2 regions of the Streptomyces sp. NPDC091649 genome follow, and region 1 is predicted to be linked to the other one. Evidence: predicted binding sites of a transcription regulator. Region 1 holds the regulator's gene; the other holds the start of a gene.
What was found. The regulator HspR, encoded in region 1, represses chaperone genes until heat shock. The targets are predictions, from matches to a motif close to TTGAGNNNNNNNNNCTCAA.
Positions count from the first base shown of each region.

Region 1 (7,627 bases):
CGATCCTCGTCTTCGACCTCGGCGGCGGCACCTTCGACGTGTCCCTCCTGGAGATCGGCGACGGCGTCGTCGAGGTGAAGGCCACCAACGGTGACAACCACCTCGGTGGCGACGACTGGGACCAGCGCGTCGTCGACTACCTGGTGAAGCAGTTCGCCAACGGACACGGTGTGGACCTGTCCAAGGACAAGATGGCTCTCCAGCGTCTCCGCGAGGCCGCGGAGAAGGCGAAGATCGAGCTCTCGTCCTCGACCGAGACCACGATCAACCTGCCGTACATCACGGCGTCCGCCGAAGGCCCGCTGCACCTGGACGAGAAGCTCACGCGCTCGCAGTTCCAGCAGCTGACCGCGGACCTGCTGGACCGCTGCAAGACCCCGTTCCACAACGTCATCAAGGACGCGGGCATCCAGCTCTCCGAGATCGACCACGTCGTTCTCGTCGGTGGCTCCACCCGTATGCCCGCCGTCGCCGAGCTCGTCAAGGAGCTGACCGGCGGCCAGGAGGCCAACAAGGGTGTGAACCCGGACGAGGTCGTCGCCATCGGCGCCTCGCTCCAGGCCGGTGTCCTCAAGGGCGAGGTCAAGGACGTCCTGCTCCTCGACGTCACCCCGCTCTCCCTCGGCATCGAGACCAAGGGAGGGATCATGACGAAGCTCATCGAGCGCAACACCACGATCCCGACCAAGCGCTCCGAGATCTTCACGACGGCCGAGGACAACCAGCCGTCCGTGCAGATCCAGGTCTACCAGGGCGAGCGCGAGATCGCGGCGTACAACAAGAAGCTCGGGATGTTCGAGCTGACCGGCCTGCCGCCCGCCCCGCGTGGCGTGCCGCAGATCGAGGTCGCCTTCGACATCGACGCCAACGGCATCATGCACGTCGCCGCCAAGGACCTCGGCACCGGCAAGGAGCAGAAGATGACCGTCACCGGCGGCTCCTCGCTGCCGAAGGACGAGGTCAACCGGATGCGCGAAGAGGCCGAGAAGTACGCGGAGGAGGACCACGCCCGCCGCGAGGCCGCCGAGTCGCGCAACCAGGGCGAGCAGCTCGTCTACCAGACGGAGAAGTTCCTCAAGGACAACGAGGACAAGGTCCCCGCGGACGTGAAGACGGAGGTGGAGACCGCCGTCGGCGAGCTGAAGGAGAAGCTCAAGGGCGAGGACTCCGCCGAGATCCGCACGGCCACCGAGAAGGTCGCGGCCGTCTCCCAGAAGCTGGGCCAGGCGATGTACGCCAACGCCCAGGCCGAGGGTGCGGCCCCGGGCGCCGAGGCTCCGGGCGACGCCCAGGCCAAGGCCGACGACGACGTCGTCGACGCCGAGATCGTGGACGACGAGAAGGACTCCAAGGGAGGTGCGGCGTGACCGAGGAGACTCCGGGCTTCGAGGAGAAGCCCGACGTCCCCTCCGGCGCCACCCCTGATGACGCCGAGCCGAAGGCCGCCGACCCCTCCGAGGAGGAGGCGGCGGCCCCGGCCGGGGACACCGACCCGACCGTCGGTCTGACAGCGGAGCTGGACCAGGTGCGCACCGCGCTCGGTGAGCGCACCGCGGACCTCCAGCGGCTCCAGGCCGAGTACCAGAACTACCGTCGCCGCGTCGAGCGGGACCGGGTGACGGTCAAGGAGATCGCTGTCGCGAACCTCCTGTCCGAGCTGCTGCCCGTGCTCGACGACGTCGGCCGCGCACGGGAACACGGCGAGCTCGTCGGCGGCTTCAAGTCGGTCGCCGAATCGATGGAGACCGTCGTCGCGAAGCTGGGCCTCCAGCAGTTCGGCAAGGAGGGCGAGCCCTTCGACCCGACGATCCACGAGGCTCTGATGCACAGCTACGCGCCGGACGTCACCGAGACGACCTGCGTGGCGATCCTGCAGCCGGGGTATCGCATCGGCGAGCGCACCATCCGCCCCGCGCGGGTGGCCGTCGCCGAGCCGCAGCCGGGCGCCACGCCCGCCGCGGCCAAGGAAGAGAAGACAGACGACGAGGAGAGCGGTGGCACCGAGGAGGTCTGACGGGAGCCCGTCCGACCACCACGCTGCACACCGACCGGCCCGGCGGCCGGCCCACGGGCCGGCCGCTCGGCCGATCGTCCGGAAGGAGGGACGTCGATGAGCACGAAGGACTTCGTCGAGAAGGACTACTACAAGGTTCTCGGCGTCCCCAAGGACGCCACCGACGCCGAGGTCAAGAAGGCGTACCGGAAGCTCGCCCGCGAGTTCCACCCGGACGCCAACAAGGGTGACGCCAAGGCCGAGGAGCGCTTCAAGGAGGTGTCCGAGGCGAACGACGTCCTCGGTGACCCCAAGAAGCGCAAGGAGTACGACGAGGCGCGCGCGCTCTTCGGCAACGGCGGCTTCCGCCCCGGCCCCGGTGGTGCGGGCGGCAACTTCAACTTCGACCTGGGCGACCTCTTCGGAGGGGGAGCCCCGGGTGGCGGACAGGGCGGCGCGGGCGGCGGCTTCGGCGGCGGTGGCGGTCTCGGCGACGTCTTCGGCGGGCTGTTCAACCGCGGCGGCGCGGGCACCCGCGTCCAGCCGAAGCGCGGCCAGGACATCGAGTCCGAGGTGACGCTCAGCTTCACCGAGGCGGTCGACGGGGCCACGGTCCCGCTGCGGATGTCGAGCCAGGCACCCTGCAAGGCGTGCTCGGGCACCGGCGACAAGAACGGCACCCCCAGGGTCTGCCCGACCTGTGTCGGCACCGGTCAGGTCTCGCGCGGCAGCGGCGGCGGCTTCTCGCTCACCGACCCCTGCGTGGACTGCAAGGGCCGGGGCCTCATCGCCCAGGACCCCTGCGATGTCTGCAAGGGCAGCGGCCGGGCGAAGTCGGCGCGCACCATGCAGGTGAGGATTCCGGCGGGCGTCTCCGACGCCCAGCGGATCCGGCTGCGCGGCAAGGGCGGCGCGGGCGAACGCGGCGGCCCGGCAGGCGACCTCTACGTCGTCGTCCACGTCGACGCCCACCCGGTCTTCGGCCGCAAGGGCGACAACCTCACGGTCACCGTGCCCGTCACCTATCCGGAGGCGACGCTCGGCGGCGAGGTGAAGGTCCCCACTCTCGGCGGCCCCCCGGTCACCCTGAAGCTCCCCGCCGGCACCCCCAACGGACGTACGATGCGCGCCCGGGGCAAGGGCGCGGTGCGCAAGGACGGCACCCGCGGCGACCTGTTGGTCACCGTGGAGGTGGCGGTCCCCGGGGACCTGGGCCAGGAGGCCCGGGACGCCCTGGAGGTCTACCGGAAGGCGACCGCGGACGTGGACCCGCGGGCGGAACTGTTCCAGGCGGCGAAGGGAGCTTGAGATGGACGGCCGTCGACGCAATCCGTACCAGCTGACCGACGAGACACCGGTGTACGTGATCTCGATCGCGGCCCAGCTCTCGGGCCTCCACCCGCAGACACTGCGCCAGTACGACCGCCTCGGCCTGGTCTCCCCGGACCGTACGGCCGGGCGCGGCCGGCGCTACTCGGCCCGCGACATCGAGCTGCTGCGCACCGTGCAGCAGCTCTCGCAGGACGAGGGCATCAACCTCGCGGGCATCAAGCGGATCATCGAGCTGGAGAACCAGGTCGCCGCCCTCCAGCAGCGCGTCGCCGAGCTCTCGGCGGCGGTGGACGGCGCGGCGGTCGCCTTGCGGCAGCGCGAGGCCCAGGTGCACGCCTCCTACCGCCGGGATCTGGTGCCGTACCAGGACGTGCAGCAGACCAGCGCGCTGGTGGTCTGGCGGCCGAAGCCGAAACGGCCGATGGACTGAGGACCATCCCGCCCTCGCCGGCGGGATGGTGCGCGACGGGGCCGGGAGAGCGGATGACGCTCTCCCGGCCCCGTCGTCGTGTTCGCTTCCCCGGCCCCCGCCCCGGCCGACGAGCGCCCGCCCGTCCCCGGTGGCCGGAAACCTCCGCCGTGATCGGTCGCGCGTCTCCGACAGCACGCCCGTCGGTGTGGGCGTGGGACCGGTGCCGGCCAGGGCGGCGAGGCCGGTGGCCGCCGGGCCGGGGCCTCCGGCGCTATCCGGGCAGGGCTGTGCTGATCGCGTCGACCAGCATCATCCACATCGGCTGGCCGCCGGTGCCGAAGGCCGCCGACAGCGCGTAGCCGATGGCCGCGTCGAGCGGTTCGACGGTCCCGGCGTCCTCCCGCCACTCGGCGATCACCCGGCGGTCGCCGTCCGACGAGAAGTCCCCGAGGCGCTTGCCGTCCCGGGTCAGCCGGCTGCTGGGGATCGAGTCGGGGACGAGCCGGTAGCGCGTGCCCGCGCAGACGACGTCGACCCGGTACGACCGCCGCCGCAGCTTGCCCTTGGCGGGGGTGATCGTCGCGGCCTCGCCGTCCACCGTGATCGTGAGGTGCCGGGGGTCCCGGGTGCCGATGACGATGTGGTCGTCGACCTCGGCCCCGGGCGCGCGGACGAGGGTGACCGTGGGAATCCGCTCGCCACTCACGACGAGCTTCTCCCGCCGGTCGCCCAGGAGTTCGACGGAGATTTCGCCGTAGTGGTCGTCCTCGGTCGCGGCGGGCAGAGGCAGGGGCGTGGTGTCGGTCATCTGGATCCTTGAACCCTTCGGTCGTGCTGAGGGGGGTGTTCAGCGAGGGAGTGTCCCGCAAGGGGGCGTGGTGGCGAGGGGGCGCCCGGCGGGGCGGTGTCCGGTGGGCGGGGCTCTCGGCCGGGCGGTGGTCGGTGAGCGGACGTCTCGTTCGGTGAGGGGGAGCGCCCGGCGAAGAGGCGTTCGGTACACGGGTGTTCGGTTCGGGTGGGTTGACGCACGGAATTCTCGCAGGGCCGGGGCGGCTGCCCGAATCATCCGTTCAGCGGGGTGCGGTCGGCCCGGCGGGGGTCAACTGCGTCGCGGTGAGGACCCGGTGGAGGGCGTTGTGCTCCAGCAGCTCCTCGTGACGTCCGTGGTCGCTGACCCGGCCGCTCTCGAACAGTTCCAGCCGGTCCGCCGAGGTGGCCGTCGAGAGCCGGTGGGCGATGAGCGGCACCGTGCGGTCACGCCGTGCGTCCTCCTCGGCTACGCGTCAGCCTTGCCGGACGCCGTGGCTGCCTCGTACGGGCTGCTGCTGACCGTGGGGTGGGCGGCGGGGCCGGGTCTCGCGCGGGCGGCCGTCTCCCCGTCCGCCGTGACCTCTGGCGCTCCGCCGGGACGCCTGGCGTGCGACGCTCCGCCGGGACGCCTGGTGTGACGCTCCGCCGCGGTGCCCGGCGTGCGACGCTTCGCCGCGATGCCGGAGCCCGGCTGTTCCGTCGCCGTCGGGGTCACGCACCGGCGCCGGGCGGGATCGCGTGATCGGGGCCCGATTCCAGGATTCCCGACCGTGCGATCAGATATCCGAGTTGAGCCCGGCTGTTGCTGCCGAGCGCGACGCTGAGCTTGGCGATATGCGACCGGCAGGTGCGTACGTTCATGCCGAGGCGGCGGGCGATCGCCTCGTCGACGTGCCCCTCCACGAGGAGTTTCGCGATCGAATGCCTCACCCCGGAAATTCCGTCCGTCCCGGAGTCGTACGGAATCTGTTCCTGAAGGGGCACCGCGCGGTGCCAGAACTGCTCGAAGACCTTGGTGAGGTACTCCACGATGCCGGGATGCCGCAGCTCAAGGGCGACGGTGCGGTCGTCCGTGGCCGGTATGAAGGCGACGGTGCGATCGAAAATCATCAGCCGTTCTATCAGCTCTTCGAGCGTCCGGATCTCGACTTTGCTCTCGGCCATCCGGGCCGCGTAATTGAGAGTTCCGTGGCTGTGGCGGACGGTGTGCTGGTACAGACTTCGCATCCCCACGCCGCGTGCCGTGAGCATCTGGCCGCGTTCCATGGCAATGGTGAGCGCGTTCTCGCTGCGCCCGCCGCCCGGCTGAATGGTGAGGACTTCCGAGCGGCACTCGGCGAGGGCCAGCTCTATCGAGGCGTTGATGCGGCCGATGCCTTCGAGAACGGTGATCGCGTGCGTCGTCGGCGGAGCCTGGGCGCTGATCGCCATGAAGGGTTCGAACGCCTCGGTGAGCTCGACGGAGAGCCGCCTCCGCTCCTGGATCTCCCGCTCGATCGGATGCAGGCGCTGGGTGAGCGCCGCGGACGGGGGTACCGGACGCAACCAGTCGGCGTCGTCGGGATCAGGATGCAGGAGGGCGAATTCCAGCAGACAAGGGGCCTCTTCCGCCTCCACACGAGCTATCTTGCCCACACTCAACGCACTGGCGTAGAGCCGTGCGCCCTCGTCACACAAGGCACTAACCGAGTGGGGATGTACCGCTTTGGTGTTGTCTGTGGTCAATTCTCCACCCCCCAGGAACATGAATCAGCAGGAACATGATGCATCGCTTCTGTGGCGTTGACGTGCCTGGATGAGCCATCGTCTTGTTCTGCGGGGGAGAGGAAACCTTGGAAGTGAGGACGAAGCCCATCATGAGTAACAAAACGCTTCGCTCGGTGCTTGCTGTTGCCTTCTCCGTTGGGCTGACGACCGGGGCGCTGAGTGTTCTTGACCTCGTTGAGGGCGGCGTGACCCACGGTACGGCCGGCCAGCAGGTGCAGGCCGCTCCGCCTCCGGACCTGGCCTGGGACTCGATGCCCGCACGGACGACGGACACGGCGCCGGGATCGCCGGCGGAGAGCACTCCGGCCGTACAGGGCCGGGCATGAGCACCCCGCCGGACGACCGCACCTTCCGACGCGAGATGGCGACCGCCTACCGCTCCGGGTGGCATTTCATCGATCTGCTCACGGCCCTCCCCCGCCGTGGCGACTCGGTGATGGTCACCCTGTTCGGAGAGCCGATCGTCGTGGTGATGGAAGAGGACGAGGACGTCCGCGCCTATCGCTGTCTCCGTCGGCCCCGCGGCGCGCCGCAGCCGGTCCGCTGTGCCGTCAGGTACGGCATGATCTTCGTCAATCTCGATCAGCGGGACCACGAGCTGTTCGAGGCAGAACCCCTTTCCGCCACCCCCCGCAGTGCCTGAGCGATTCCCCCGTCGTCACCTATCGCTCCGGCGCTTCCCCCACACAGCGGCGCCACCGTGACCTGAACACGGTGGCGCCGTTGTGCTGTTCCCGTCCGGGGGCGGAGCGAGGGGGCGGTGGCCGGGAAGGGCGTCAGGCTTTGCCGAGCGCCCGTTCGAGGGTGATCTCGATGACGACCCGGGTCGGGTTGATCCGCGGGGCGCGGCCGTAGCGCTCCGTGTGGCGGGCCTCCGCGTCCGCGACGGCCTCCGGTTCGGTGCGGATGACCGCGCGGCCCTCCAGGGTCGCCCAGCGGGCCCGGTCGATCTGGCATACGGCCACGCGCGCCCCGTCCGGCCCGGCGGCCCGGATGTGCGCGACCTTGCGGCTGCCTCCGTCGGTGATCACGCGCGCGACCCCGGCCTCCGGGTCGTACGTCACGCACACCGGCACCACGTGCGGCGTGCCGTCCGGGCGGGGAGTCGTCAAGGTGGACAGGTGGCTCTCACGCCAGAACGCGACGTATTCGGGAGCGGGATTGCGTACGTCTGCCATGGATGCAGCGTACGAGGGACGCCGCCGGGGCTCCGCAGCGCGTGCGCCCATCGCCTTGAGTGGAATAGACTCAACTTTGTGCAGGTTATCGAAGTCAATACAGGACTCACGAGTTCCCTGCCCGACCCACCAGCC
Region 1 covers NZ_JBIVTR010000026.1:7,512-15,138, forward strand. The annotation lists gene dnaK (molecular chaperone DnaK) at 1-1,367, shown strand, start outside; gene grpE (nucleotide exchange factor GrpE) at 1,364-2,014, shown strand; gene dnaJ (molecular chaperone DnaJ) at 2,111-3,301, shown strand; gene ACIQMU_RS29850 (heat shock protein transcriptional repressor HspR) at 3,303-3,755, shown strand; gene ACIQMU_RS29855 (hypothetical protein) at 4,009-4,545, opposite strand; gene ACIQMU_RS29860 (hypothetical protein) at 4,808-4,984, opposite strand; gene ACIQMU_RS29865 (helix-turn-helix transcriptional regulator) at 5,259-6,293, opposite strand; gene ACIQMU_RS29870 (hypothetical protein) at 6,428-6,640, shown strand; gene ACIQMU_RS29875 ((2Fe-2S)-binding protein) at 6,637-6,957, shown strand; gene ACIQMU_RS29880 (TIGR03618 family F420-dependent PPOX class oxidoreductase) at 7,091-7,492, opposite strand.

Region 2 (7,627 bases), on a different contig from region 1:
CCTTGGTGACGTCGTCGTCGTGCGAGGCGTCGATGTCCTTGAGCCAGCGGACCGGCTCGTAGGGGATGCGCAGCGCCTTGAAGATCTCGTCGTAGAACTCGTTCTCGCCCAGCAGCAGCTGGGACAGGACCCGCAGGAACTCGCCGGAGGCGGCGCCCTGGATGACCCGGTGGTCGTAGGTCGAGGTCAGCGTCATGACCTTCGAGATGCCGAGCTTGTTCAGGGTGTCCTGCGACGTGCCCTGGAACTCCGCCGGGTAGTCCATCGCGCCGACGCCCATGATGAGGCCCTGACCGGGCATCAGGCGGGGCACCGAGTGGACGGTGCCGATGCCGCCGGGGTTGGTCAGCGAGGCGGTGACGCCGGAGAAGTCGTCCATGCCGAGCTTGCCGATGCGGGCACGCTTGACGATGTCCTCGTACGCCTGCCAGAACTCGAAGAAGTTGAGCGTCTCGGCCTTCTTGATGGCCGCGACGACCAGCTGGCGGTCACCGTTCGGCTTCACCAGGTCGATGGCCAGACCCAGGTTGATGTGCTCCGGCTTGACCAGGGTCGGCTTGCCGTCCTTCATGGCGAAGGAGTAGTTCATCGACGGCATGGCCTTGAGGGCCTGCACCATCGCGTACCCGATGAGGTGCGTGAAGGAGATCTTCCCGCCGCGGGCGCGCTTGAGGTGGTTGTTGATGACGATGCGGTTGTCGAACAACAGCTTCACCGGGACCGCGCGGACGGAGGTGGCCGTCGGCAGCTCCAGCGAGGCGTTCATGTTCTTCGCGACGGCGGCCGAGGGGCCGCGCAGCGTCACGTACTCCGGGCCGGCCGGGGCCTCGGTGGACTCGTCCGCCGGGGCCTTGGCGGGCGCGGCGGCGGGCTTCGCCGCCGCGGGCTTCGGCTTGGCCGGGGCGGCCTTGGCCGGGGCCGGCTGCGCGGGCGCCGCCGGAGCGGCTGCGGGCGCGGCCTTCGCCGGGGCCGGAGCGGCCGCCGGAGCGGACGCGGCCGGAGCGGCCGGGGCCTCGGTCACCGGGGCCCCCGAGGCCCCGGCGCCGGGAACGGGCTCGTCCGCCGTGCCGGAGGCGCCCGGCTTGTAGTCGGCGAAGAAGTCCCACCAGGCGCGATCGACCGAACTGGGATCCTGGAGGTACTGCTGGTAGATCTCGTCGACGAGCCATTCATTGGCACCGAACGCCGCGGCCGGGCTGGTGCCCGGACCGGCTTGGTCGGTCGAGATGCTCGAGTTACTGGGGGACTGAGACGACACGGCGGCAACCGCCCTCTTCCGCTTCACAAGGTGATGGACAGCGGAAATCAAGGCTACGCCCCCCAAACCGTTCCTTGCAGACCGGGCCGGTGCTTCGTCGTGCACATCACATCGGAAGGCGGGTTTCGGCGCAGGAAATGGCGGGAAACAAGCGAGGTTCCGCTGCACTTCGGGTACGCGGGAACGTGGATACGGTCAGACCGTATCCCCTTGAGATCCCCTGCTGGCAGGACACCGGTGAGCGTGCCCTGACGCTTCGAGCCTATGCCAACCGGGTCGTCAGTCGCGCGGCTCGGGGATTCCCGGGAGGGTGACCTGGATGCGGCAGCCCCGTGCGGACTCGGCCACCCCGATCCGCCCGCCGTGCAGTTCGACCGCCCAGCGGGCGATGGCCAGCCCCAGTCCCGTGCCGCCGTCGCTGCCCGGGCCGTGCGGGGAGGGCGCCTGCCCCCGGTTGAACCGCTCGAACACCCGGTGGCGCTCCGCCTCCGGGATGCCGGGCCCCTCGTCGACGACTTCCAGCTCCAGCGACTCCGGCCGGGCCCCGCGCCGGGCCAGCACCGTCACCCGGCCGTGCGGCGGACTGTGCTTGACCGCGTTGTCGATGAGGTTGGCGACCACCTGGTGCAGCCGCTCGGGGTCCGCGTGCGCGGTGAGCTCCGGCGGCGAAACGTCCAGATGCAGGTGGACGTCCGTACGGGAGTGGTTGCCCGAACCCGACGACAGCCGTCGATGCGAGGCGGCGAGGTTGGCCTCCTTCAGTACGCCCGAGAGATACGGCCACACCTCGAAACGGCGTGCCTTGAGCGTGACGACCCCGTTGTCCAGGCGCGACAGGTCCAGCAGCGTCTCGACCAGTCGGCCGAGCCGCTCCGTCTGCTTCAGCGCCGTGCGCATCGTCTCGGGGTCGGCGGCGGACACCCCGTCCACCACGTTCTCCAGCACGGCTCTCAGCGCCGCGATGGGCGTGCGCAGTTCATGGCTGACGTTGGCCACCATCTCCTTGCGATGCCGGTCCTCCGCCTCCAGATCGTCCGCCATGCGGTTGATCGTCTGCGCCAGGTCGCCCAGCTCGTCCCGCCGCCCGGCGCCGCTCACCCGGCGGGTGTAGTCGCCGTGCGAGATGGACCGGGCCACCGCTCTCATCTCGTCCAGCGGCGCGGTCAGGCCGTGCGCCACGAACTGGGTGATCAGCAGCGTGGCGATCACCGAGAACACCGTGATGAAGCGGAACTCCGTACGGGTCCGCAGCGCGACGATCAGCAGCCCCGTGGTGATGAACACCGACACCACGACGAGCGTGCCCAGCTTGGCCTTGATCGAGAAGGGCCGCAGTCCGGACCCTGGCCGCGTCATGGCGCGGGGGTCTCCAGGGCGTAGCCCACGCCGTGCACGGTGCGGATCCGCTCCGCGCCGATCTTCCGGCGCAGCGCCTTGATGTGGCTGTCGACCGTGCGGGTGCCCGAGGCGTCCGCCCAGTCCCACACCTCGGCCAGCAACTGCTCCCGGGAGAGCACCGCGCGCGGGGTGTTGGCGAGACAGACCAGCAGGTCGAACTCGGTCGGCGTGAGGTGGACGTCCTCGGCGCGCACCCGGACCCGGCGCTGCGCGTGGTCGATCTCCAGCTCGCCCAGGCGCAGTATGCCGCTGCGCGGCGTGACCGCCGCCAGCGCGGCCCGCTCCACCCGGCGCAGCAGCACGTGCACCCGGGCCGCCAGCTCCCGCATGGAGAACGGCTTGGTCATGTAGTCGTCGGCGCCGACCCCGAGCCCGACCAGCATGTCGGTCTCGTCGTCACGCGCGGTGAGCATCAGCACCGGCACCGGGCGCTGTGCCTGCACCCGGCGGCAGACCTCCAGGCCGTCGAAGCCGGGAAGCATGATGTCGAGCACCATCAGGTCGGGCTGCCATGCCTCTGCCGCGTCCACGGCCGCGGGGCCGTCCAGCGCGGTCTGCACCAGGAAGCCCTCCGCCCGCAGCCGGGCGGAGATGGCGTCGACGATCGTGGCGTCGTCCTCGACCACCAGCACCCGGCGCTGGGCCCCTGGGGTGGCCGCGACGCCGTTGTGGGTGGTGTGTGTCTGTTCCATCGCCCCGCCCCTGCCCGTTCTCGCGGGAGCCATTCCCCCGGAGGCACGGTTTTCGCTCGTGGATTTCGTGGGTGATCCCGTGTTCCGGTCAGCAGCGTAAAGGCAGCGGAGGGCTCCCGGCTACGCAGGGTGTTCCCCCGGCGGTGGGCTTTCCCGCCCCGGTGGCGGGCGGACCGTCGCCCGAGCGGCCCCGGGGCGGGCGGATCGTCGCCCTTGTGCCGGTTGGCCCGTGCCGCTGCCCGGGCCGCGCGTACCGGGAGGGGGTTCAGGACGCCCGAAGTGCGAGATGGACCACGTCGGGCACACCTCGGGCAACCGTCACCTCTTCGGTCACAACCCCGCTGAACCCGGCATTCCGCAGCGCCTGCTCGAAGGCGGGCGACGGCTGCGCGGACCAGACGGCGAGCACTCCGCCCGGCGTCAGCCGCTCGTGGCAGTGCGCCAGACCGGCGGGGGAGTAGAGGTTCTCGTTGCTCTCCGTCACGGTCCAGTCGGGCCCGTTGTCGATGTCCAGGCACAGGGCGTCGTAACGCTCCGTGGTGGTACGGAGGTGGGCGACCAGGTCCGTGCGGACGATCCCGGTCCGGGGGTCGGTGAGCGCCGGACCGGAGATCCGCTCCAGCGGCCCGGCGAGGTGCCAGTCCACGATCGCCTGCTCCCGCTCGACCACCACGATCCGGCCCCAGCGCTCCTCCTCGGCGGCCCGCGCCAGGGAGAACCCGACGCCCAGACCGCCGATCAGCACGGAAGGGGCGGTCCGTGCGGCGGGCAGCGCGGCCAGTGCGGCGTCGATCAGCAGCCGCTCGGAGCGCCCGTCGGAGGTGTCCATGAGGAAGCAGCCGTTGGCGATGATCTCGAAGTGCTCCCCGCGCTCCCGCAGCACGACCTCGCCGAAGGGGCCCTCGCGGCGGTCGAGGACGACGGGGGCGTGGTCGGAGCGCGTCGGCAGCGGCGCGGGCGACACGGGCGCGGACCGTACAGGCGCGGATCGCGTCGATTCCGTCGATTCTGGGGCGGACATCGCGGACATGGGTGGCTCTCCGGTCTCCTGGCGTAGCTGTGGGTGTGCGCCATCCTGTCCCGCCCCCGGACCGAAAGGCCAGCGCGTTTCCGGCTCCGGAGGCGGGGAACAACGGCCCGTCCCGCGGTGCTCCCGTACAGGAGGGCCGGGCCCGGCGGGAAAGCGGGCCGGCGTCCCGAGTGTCTGATCGCTCAGAGCGAACAAGCGGTAGGGAACATTCGGCGGCTCAGGAGCATTGAGTCGATGTAGCTCAACTTGCCTGCCGAAGGGGAGATCATGACTCACGAGTCCGAGACGTTCACACCGATCGACCTGCCCGTGCTGCCGCTCGACGACGAGGTCGTCCTGCCCGGCATGGTGGTGCCGCTCGACCTGTCCGACACCGAGGTGCGCGCCGCCGTCGAGGCCGCGCAGGCCGCCGCCCGCCCCGACGGCGGCAAGCCCGAGGTGCTCCTGGTCCCGCGGATCGACGGGACGTACACCGGCACCGGTGTGCGCGGCACCGTCGAGCAGGTCGGACGGCTGTCGGACGGGGACCCGGGCGCGCTCATCCGGGCCCGCGACCGGGTCCGCATCGGCGCCGGTACCAGCGGCCCCGGCCGGGCGCTCTGGGTCGAGGGGACCGTGCTCGAAGCGGTCGTGCCCGACCCCCTGCCCGGATCCGCCGCCGAGCTCGTCAAGGAGTACAAGGCGCTCGCCACCAGCTGGCTGAAGAAGCGCGGCGCCTGGCAGGTCGTGGACCGGGTCCAGCAGATCGACGACATCTCCGCGCTCGCCGACAACTCCGGATACTCGCCGTTCATCACCACCGCCCAGAAGGTCCGGCTGCTGGAGACCGACGACCCGATCGCCCGGCTGAAGCTCGCCATCCAGTGGCTGAGCGAGCACCTCGCCGAGCAGGACGTGGCCGAGTCCATCGCCAAGGACGTCCAGGACGGCGTCGACAAGCAGCAGCGCGAATTCCTGCTGCGCCGCCAGCTGGACGCCGTACGCAAGGAGCTCTCCGAGCTCAACGGCGACCCGGGGGACGAGTCCGACGACTACCGGGCCCGCGTCGAGGCCGCCGACCTGCCGGAGCACGTCCGCGAGGCGGCGCTCAAGGAGGTCGAGAAGCTGGAGCGGTCCAGCGACCAGTCACCCGAGGGGTCCTGGATCCGCACCTGGCTGGACACCGTCCTCGAACTGCCCTGGACCGAGCGCACCGAGGACGCCTACGACATCCGCGGCGCCCAGGAGGTCCTGGACGCCGAGCACGCCGGTCTCGCCGACGTGAAGGAACGCATCACCGAGTACCTCGCGGTGCGCAAGCGCCGTGCCGACCGGGGCCTGGGCGTCGTGGGGGGCCGCCGCGGCGGCGCGGTGCTGGCCCTCGTCGGCCCGCCCGGCGTCGGCAAGACCTCCCTCGGCGAGTCCGTCGCGCACGCCATGGGCCGCGAGTTCGTCCGCGTCGCGCTCGGCGGCGTCCGGGACGAGGCGGAGATCCGCGGCCACCGGCGTACGTACGTGGGCGCGCTCCCCGGCCGGATCGTGCGGGCGATCAAGGAGGCCGGTTCGATGAACCCGGTCGTCCTGCTCGACGAGATCGACAAGGTCGGCTCCGACTTCCGGGGCGACCCGGCCGCCGCCCTCCTCGAAGTCCTCGACCCGGCCCAGAACCACACCTTCCGCGACCACTACCTGGAGGTCGAGCTCGACCTCAGCGACGTCGTCTTCCTGGCCACGGCCAACGTGCTCGAAGCCATCCCGGAGGCCCTGCTCGACCGTATGGAGCTGGTCCGCCTCGACGGCTACACGGAGGACGAGAAGGTCGTCATCGCCCGGGACCACCTGCTCCCGCGCCAGCTGGAGCGGGCCGGCCTGGAGAAGGACGAGGTCGTCCTGGAGGAGTCGGCGCTGCGCAAGCTGGCCGGCGAGTACACCCGCGAGGCGGGCGTGCGGAATCTGGAACGGGCCGTCGCCCGGCTGCTCCGCAAGGTCGCGGCCCAGCACGAGCTGGGCGACCGCGAGCTGCCGTTCACGGTGACCGACGCGGACCTGCGCGGCCTGATCGGCCGTCCGCACCACGTGCCCGAGTCCGCCCAGGACCCGGCCGAGCGCCGTACCGCGGTGCCGGGCGTCGCCACCGGGCTCGCGGTGACCGGGGCGGGCGGTGACGTCCTCTTCGTCGAGGCGTCGCTCGCCGACCCGGAGACCGGGGCGTCCGGGCTGACCCTGACCGGTCAGCTCGGGGACGTCATGAAGGAGTCGGCGCAGATCGCGCTGAGCTTCCTGCGGTCCCACGGCGCGGAACTGGAGCTGCCGGTCGCGGACCTCAAGGACCGGGGGGTGCACATCCACTTCCCGGCGGGCGCGGTCCCCAAGGACGGCCCGAGCGCCGGCATCACCCTGACGACCGCCCTGGCCTCGCTGCTCTCCGGCCGGCTGGTCCGTACGGATGTGGCGATGACCGGTGAGGTCTCGCTGACCGGGCGGGTGCTGCCGATCGGCGGCCTCAAGCAGAAGCTGCTGGCCGCCCACCGCGCGGGCATCACCACCGTGGTGATCCCCCAGCGCAACGAGGCCGACCTGGACGACGTCCCGGCCGAGGTGCTGGAGAAGCTGGACGTCCACCCGGTCACGGACGTCCGCCAGGTGCTGGAGATCGCCCTGGCCCCGGCCTCGGCCAGGACGCCGGAGAGGGCCCCGGCCGCGGCCTGACCGCCACGTGACGAACGGCCCGTCGCCCGGAGAGCCTTCCGGGTGCGGGCCGTTCCGCGGGTGCCGGGCCGGCCGGTCAGGGGCGGTAGATCGTGCCCGGCTCCGGCTCGGCCGGCGCCATCAGCTCGGGGACGGTCACGAAGGTGTAGCCGTCCTTCTGGAGCGCGTCGATGATCCCGGGCACGGCGGGGACGGTGCCCTTGTAGATGTCGTGCAGCAGGATGACGCCGTCCTTGCTCGCCTGGTCCAGGATCCGCTTCTCGATCAGCGCGGAGTCGTTCGTGGAGTAGTCTTTGGCGGTGGCGCTCCACAGCACCTGGGAGAGCCCCAGGTCCTTGCTGATCTCCGAGACCGTGTCGTCGGTGCGGCCCTGCGGCGGGCGCATCAGCCGGGGCTTCTTGCCGGTGATCTTCTCGATGGCCACCTGCGTCTTCTCCAGCTCGGCGCGTATCTCGTCCGGCTCCTGATCGGTCAGGACCTTGTGCGTCCAGGTGTGGTTGGCGACCTCGTGGCCCTCGGCCTCGATGCGCCGCACCGTGTCCGGGTGCTTGACGACGTGGT
Region 2 covers NZ_JBIVTR010000001.1:482,358-489,984, reverse strand. The annotation lists gene ACIQMU_RS02090 (multifunctional oxoglutarate decarboxylase/oxoglutarate dehydrogenase thiamine pyrophosphate-binding subunit/dihydrolipoyllysine-residue succinyltransferase subunit) at 1-1,258, opposite strand, end outside; gene ACIQMU_RS02085 (HAMP domain-containing sensor histidine kinase) at 1,538-2,614, opposite strand; gene ACIQMU_RS02080 (response regulator transcription factor) at 2,611-3,348, opposite strand; gene ACIQMU_RS02075 (spermidine synthase) at 3,614-4,297, opposite strand; gene lon (endopeptidase La) at 4,646-7,066, shown strand; gene ACIQMU_RS02065 (polysaccharide deacetylase family protein) at 7,143-7,627, opposite strand, start outside.
Region 2: lon (endopeptidase La) is a predicted target of HspR. The motif match lies at 4,605-4,623, and genes of this name have one in related genera.